2 regions of the Thiosocius teredinicola genome follow, and region 2 is predicted to be linked to the other one. Evidence: predicted binding sites of a transcription regulator. Region 2 holds the regulator's gene; the other holds the start of a gene.
What was found. The regulator FliA, encoded in region 2, starts transcription of late flagellar genes. The targets are predictions, from matches to a motif close to GCTAAAGTTNNNNNNNNNNCNGCCGATA.

Region 1: B1781_RS02990 (methyl-accepting chemotaxis protein) is a predicted target of FliA. The motif match lies at 1,930-1,957, and genes of this name have one in related genera.

The regions. Positions count from the first base shown of each region.
Region 1 covers NZ_CP019936.1:631,552-634,966, forward strand. The annotation lists gene B1781_RS02985 (methyl-accepting chemotaxis protein) at 1-1,847, shown strand, start outside; gene B1781_RS02990 (methyl-accepting chemotaxis protein) at 2,046-3,415, shown strand, end outside.
Region 2 covers NZ_CP019936.1:1,392,491-1,395,905, forward strand. The annotation lists gene flhF (flagellar biosynthesis protein FlhF) at 1-603, shown strand, start outside; gene B1781_RS06825 (P-loop NTPase) at 590-1,477, shown strand; gene B1781_RS06830 (RNA polymerase sigma factor FliA) at 1,474-2,238, shown strand; gene cheY (chemotaxis response regulator CheY) at 2,365-2,739, shown strand; gene B1781_RS06840 (protein phosphatase CheZ) at 2,760-3,415, shown strand, end outside.

The sequences.
Region 1 (3,415 bases), 760 kb from region 2:
TGGCACCGTTGCGTGACAGCCGCGGCAATGTGCACGGTCAGGTGGTGCAATGGTTTGATCGGACCGACAGCGTGCGCAAGGCGCGCGCGACGGAAGAGGCGTTGGTCGACGAGCGCCGCGCCGCTGAAGAGAACAAGCGTATCCGTATTGCATTGGATCACGTCAACACCAACGTTATGTTGGCTGACAAAGACCGCCGCATCATCTACCTGAACCATGCTGCGCAGGCCTTGTTCGGCGGCGCCGAGCAGGAGTTCCGTTCAGAGTTGCCGGGCTTCAGTGCCGACGACCTGGTCGGTACCAGCATCGACAAGTTCCACAAGAACCCGCAGCATCAGATGCAGATGCTCGACCGTTTGACCGGCACCCATACGGCCGAGATCGCGCTGGCCGGGCGTACCCTGAAGATCACCGCCAACCCGGTTGTCGATGCGACCGGCGAGCGCCTGGGAACGGCAGTCGAATGGGAAGACCGCACCGTTGAAGCCGAGGTCGAAAGAGAGGTCGAAAACCTCGTCAAGGCCGCACAGGACGGCGACCTCGAGCACCGTATCAAGCTCGAAGGCAAAGACGGCTTTTTCCGTCAGCTCGGTGTCGGTTTCAATGCCCTGCTGGATCAGTTGTCGGGCGTGTTCGACGAGATCGCCAACGTGATGGGCAAGATGGCCAGTGGCGACCTGTCGGCATCGATCGAGACCGAGTACCGCGGCAAGTTCGGCCAGGTGCGCAACGACATCAACGAAACCACCGAAAAACTCGGCCAGATCATCGGTCGACTCGACAGCATCGCAGCAGATATTTCCACTGCGTCGGGTGAGATATCCTCGGGCAACACCAACCTGTCTTCGCGTACCGAACAGCAGGCATCGAGTCTCGAAGAGACTGCCTCCAGCATGGAGGAACTCACCTCGACCGTACGCAACAATGCCGACAACGCGCAGCAGGCCAACCAGGTCGCAACCAGCGCGCGCAGCGCGGCGGAGCGTGGTGGCGAAGTCGTGTCGAATGCGATCGCAGCGATGGACCAGATCAACAGCTCGTCGAACAAGATCGCCGAGATCATCGGGGTGATCGACGAGATCGCCTTCCAGACCAACCTGCTGGCGCTCAACGCCTCGGTCGAAGCGGCGCGTGCCGGTGAGCAGGGGCGCGGTTTCGCGGTTGTGGCAACCGAAGTGCGCAACCTGGCGTCACGGTCGGCAACCGCGGCGAAAGAGATCAAAGACCTGATCCGCGACAGTGTCGCCAAGGTCGAGGCCGGTTCGGCTCTGGTCAACGAGTCGGGAACCACGCTCGACGAGATCGTGGTGGGTGTGAAAAAGGTCGGCGATATCGTCGCCGAGATCGCCGCAGCGAGCGCCGAGCAGTCGAACGGCATCGAGCAGGTCAACCAGGCGATCACGTCGATGGACGAACTCACCCAGCAGAACGCAGCGCTGGCTGAACAGACGTCTGCAGCCTCCGCCGCGATGACCGAAAACACCGAGGAAATGCGCGGCTTGATGGCGTTCTTCCACGGTGCCGGCACTATGGATACGTCGATGTCGAAGCCCGTCGCGAAGCCGAAAGCCGCGCCCGCCGCACCCGCGGCCAAGCCGTCCGTGGCGCCAAAGGCGGAAGCCGTCGCCAAGCCCGCAGCACCGGCCAAGCCTGCGCCCAAGCCGGCTGTCTCCACTGCGAAGCCTGAAAAACCGGCGGCGTCAAAACCGGCGGTGTCGACTGCCGAGGCCAAGCCGAGAGCTGCTGCACCCAAGCCCACGGTCGAACGGGCCGCACCCGCAGCGCGTAAGCCTGCACCCAAGGTGGCAGCACAGAGCTTCGATGATGATGAGTGGGAAGAGTTTTGACGTTTCCCGCTGAGAACGGCAAAAAAAGCGGCTTCGGCCGCTTTTTTTCTGTGGTTTAGCCGGCGAAATAGTGCCCGATCAGCCTCAAGGACGCGGTCGATATGCCGATCTAGAGGCAATAGATTTCGCGGCCCGTAGTCTGTCTTCGATGCAGGCCGAAACCAGAAAACCTGACAAACGGAACGATCGGGAGCGCGCATGAAACTTAACGAACCTGTTACCAACAACGAGGTTCCCTTTCCCAAAGATTCCATTCTGGTTTCGAAGACAGACCATAAGGGCATCATCACCTACGCCAACCCCGCGTTTATCGCGATCAGCGGATTCACCGAGCAGGAGCTGGTCGGGCGCAACCACAACCTGGTGCGTCATCCCGACATGCCGCCGGCGGCGTTCAAGGATCTCTGGGAAACCGTCAAGGCAGGTCAGACCTGGACCGGGCTGGTGAAGAACCGCGCCAAGAACGGCGACTACTACTGGGTGCGCGCCAACGTGACGCCGGTACCCCTGGCAGACGGCGGCGTCGAGTACATGTCGGTACGCACCGAGCCCTCCGCTGACGAAAAGCGCGCCGCCGAAGCGTTGTATGCCCAGGTGCGCGCCGGCCAAGCCTCGCTGCCGTCGTCGCTTGAGGCGGGATCGCCCTGGTCGATGGAGCGTTTGTTGGCGGCGGGCGCGGGCAGTGTGGCCGCGCTGGCTGTTCTTACCATGGTGTTGCTCGCCGTAGGCGTGCCCAGCGGTGTCCTGTATGCCGCCTTGTTCGCCATCATCGGCGCGAGCGTCGGTTCGGCATTCCTGATCAAGCAGCACGTGGTCACGCCGCTGCAGGTCGCAGCACGCAAGCTGGGACAGTTCGTTGTCGGCAACTACTTCGACTGGGCAGACGCCGGCGAACGGGGCTCGGTTGGCGAGATCCAGCAGGCGATCCGTTCAACGCAGATCAAGCTGGGCTTCGAGGTCACCGACGCACAGCGCCGCGCCGAGGAAACGGCGCGTGTGCAGACGGCGCTCAACTGCACGTCGACCAACGTGATGATGGCGGACGCCGAGTACAACGTGACCTACATGAACAACGCCGTTGCCAAGATGTTCAAGGACGCGGAGGCCGACCTGAAAGAGGTCCTGCCGCAATTTGATGCCAACAATATCCTTGGCAACAACATCGACATCTTCCACAAGAACCCAGCGCATCAGCGTGGCCTGTTGGCGAAGCTGAACGATACCTTCACCAGCGAGATGCAGGTGGGTTCGCGTACCTTCAAGATCATCGCGAACCCGGTAGTCAGCGATGAAGGTCAGCGTTTGGGTACCGTCGTCGAGTGGGCAGATCTGACCGCATTGCGGGCCGCCGAGCGCGCCGAAGCGGAACGCCGCGAGGTGGAAGAGCGTCAGGCTGCGGAAAACATGCGTATTCGTACCGCACTCGATAACGTATCGAGCTGCGTCATGATGGCAGACGCCGACAACAACATCATCTACATGAACAAGACCGTGGAGGCTTTGTTCTCGGGTAACCAGCGCGAGATTGCGCGGGCGATCCCCGGTTTCAACGCTGCCAAACTGATCGG
Region 2 (3,415 bases):
ATGGCGGCACGTTTCGCCTTGCGTTACGGCCACCGCAGCGTTGCATTGATCACCACCGACAGCTATCGCATCGGCGCACGCGATCAACTGCAGACCTATGCGCGCATCCTCAACGTGCCGGTACGCACCGCGACCACGCCTGAAGAGATGGAAGAGGCGTTGAATATGTTGGGCGATCGTCGCCTGATCCTGATCGATACCGCCGGCATGTCGGCGGCGCACGAGCGCATCATCGATCAGCGCGAAACCCTGATGGCTGCCGGCCATCATTTGACGACTTTGTTGGCCCTTTCGGCGACCACCGAGGCGGCGGCCGTGCAACGTGCACTGCGCCTGTTCGCCGACTTCCGTCCGGACGCCTGTGTGCTGACCAAACTCGACGAGGCCGCCAGCCTGGGCAGCCTGATGTCGGCACTGATCCAGGCCGACCTGCCGATGGCGTTCGTGACCGACGGCCAGCGTGTGCCGGAAGACCTGCAGACCGCCAAGGCGCATCCGCTGGTGACTCGCGCAGCCGAGCTGTTGAACGAAAACCCGAACGATATCGACGCCGGCTATGCGGCTCTGGCTCTGGGAGGAGTGCATTCACATGCTAACGCCTGAAACCCATGTTGATCAGGCTACCGGTCTGCGCCAGATGGTAAACCCACGTCCGGTGCGCGCAATTGCCGTTACCGGTGGCAAGGGCGGCGTCGGCAAGACCAACGTCTCCGTGAATCTCGGCGTTGCGGCGGCAGAGATCGGCAAGAAGGTGATGCTGCTCGATGCCGATCTGGGCCTGGCGAATATCGACGTTGTGCTCGGTCTGCACCCGCAGCACGACCTGTCGCACGTGATGCGCGGCGAGTGCAGCCTGGAAGACGTGCTGGTCGAAGGCCCGAACGGCATGAAGGTGATTCCGGGTGCCTCGGGCGTGCAGTCGTTGGCCGAGTTGAGCCCGGCCGAGCATACCGGCCTGATTCGCGCGTTCAGCGAACTGGCGGCCGACACCGAGCTGCTGATCGTGGATACCGCGGCCGGCATCTCGGATACGGTGTTGAGCTTCTCGCGCGCGTCGCACGAGATTGTGGTTGTGGTGTGTGACGAACCGGCGTCGATCACGGATGCGTACGCCATTATCAAGTTGTTGAACCGTGACTATGGCCATCAGCGTTTCCGGATCCTGGCCAACATGATCCGCAGCGCGCAGGAAGGCCGCGAGTTGTATACCAAGATGTGCCGGGTCACCGACCGGTACCTCGACGTCACCCTGAGCTTCATGGGTGCGATTCCTTTCGATGAGAGTGTGCGCAAAGCCGTACGGGCGCAAAAGCCGGTAGTACAGGCGTTCCCTCGCAGCAAGGCTGCGCAGGTGTTTCGCAGCCTGGCCAAAAAAATAGAAACATGGCCGCAGCCGAGCGGTGCAAATGGCCAGGTGCAGTTCTTCGTCGAGCGTCTTATCAAATATTCCAGTGACTATGGGGAGATGGTGCTGTGAGCAATCTTGCAACTTATGATGCAGTTAAAGACCAAAGTTTTGATGACCTGGTGACCCGGCATGCGCCGCTGGTAAAACGCATCGCCTACCACCTGATGAACCGTCTGCCGCCGTCGGTGCAGGCCGAAGATCTCATTCAGGCGGGCATGATTGGTTTGATCGAGGCCAGCCGCAACTACGATGCGAGCCAGGGTGCGAGCTTCGAAACCTACGCCGGCATCCGTATTCGCGGCGCGATGCTCGACGAGATCCGCCGTTCCGACTGGACGCCGCGTTCGGTACACCGCAAGGCGCGCATGGTCGCCGATGCGATGCGTGAGATCGAGAACACCGAAGGGCGTGACGCACGTGATGTCGAGGTTGCCGAATCGCTCGGCATGTCGATCGAGGAATACCACCAGGTTCTGCAGGACGCGTCGGGTGCGCGCATCTTCAGCTACGAAGAACTGAGTGAAGTGGGCGAGGTTGTGCCGCACGAAGGCGGCGCCACGGCCGCACGCACGCGTAACTCGCTCGAAGACGGTCCCGACCGCGGCCTGGAAAAGAGCCGTTTCCGCGAAGCCCTCGGCGATGCCATCGCCAGCCTGCCGGAACGCGAGCGCCTCGTAATTGCCCTGTATTACGACGAAGAGCTGAACCTGCGCGAGATCGGCCAGGTGCTCGGCGTGAGCGAATCACGCGTCTGCCAGATACACAGTCAGGCCGCATTGCGTTTGCGTTCGCGTCTGGGCGAGTGGCTGCCCGAAGACGGGCTCAAATAAGCTTTTTCAAGAAAAAAATCCCTACGGTTTTTCGGCGTAGTGCCGATACGCCGGATGAATCAATTAATCGGGCCTTTTCGTCGGGGCCACATTGTCTGATGTGCGGAGGTTGCTTTGGACAAGAACATGAAGATCCTTGTTGTGGACGACTTCTCCACGATGCGCCGGATTATCAAAAACCTGCTGCGGGATCTTGGCTTCACCAATACACAGGAAGCTGACGATGGCATGACCGCGCTACCGCTGCTGCAGAGTGGAAATTTCGACTTTCTGATCACCGACTGGAACATGCCCGGTATGCAGGGTATCGACCTGCTCAAGGCCGTGCGCGCCGACGAAAAACTCAAGTCCCTGCCGGTACTGATGGTTACTGCCGAGTCGAAGCGCGAACAGATCGTCGAAGCTGCCCAGGCGGGCGTCAACGGTTACGTTGTCAAGCCGTTCACTGCCGGCACGCTGGAAGAAAAGATCAACAAGATCTTTGAGCGCGTCGCGGCCTGATCAGCACTATGGAAACCCTAATGGCACAGAATCCCGAGCAAGTAAGCGAAAAACTGGAGCTGGCCAAAACGTTGGTCGATCACTTGGAATCCGGCAGCGAGGATGCAGCGATTTCGGTTATCGCACAGCTTGCAGGTTTCCGTGACAGCATGTTGTTTCAGGAAGTGGGCCGGCTGACCCGTGAGCTGCATGATTCGATCAATGGCTTTGTGATGGACGCCCAGTTGGCGAACATCGCCGAGACTGAGATGCCGAACGCGGCGGAACGACTGGAATACGTTATTCAGACTACCGAACAGGCGGCCAACACCACGCTCGGCGCGGTTGAGGACAGCCTGCCGCTGGCCGATACCCTGCGCAACGATGCGCACCACCTGTCGGAACAGTGGGACAAATTCAATTCGCGCCAGATGACGGTCGACGACTTCCGTGATCTGAGCACAGAGATCAGCAAGTTTCTCGGTGCCACGCAGGCCAATTCAGAGGCACTGCACAGCAAGCTGTCGGAAGTGCTGATGGCCCAGGGTTATCAGGATCTGACCGGCCAGGTGATCCGCAAGGTGATCAAGCTGGTCAACGATGTGGAAGGCAAGCTGGTCGAGCTGGTTCGCTTGTCGGGTGCCAAAGCGAAGCCGAAAGATGAAGAACAGCCTAGCGGCCCGGATATCACGGCGGA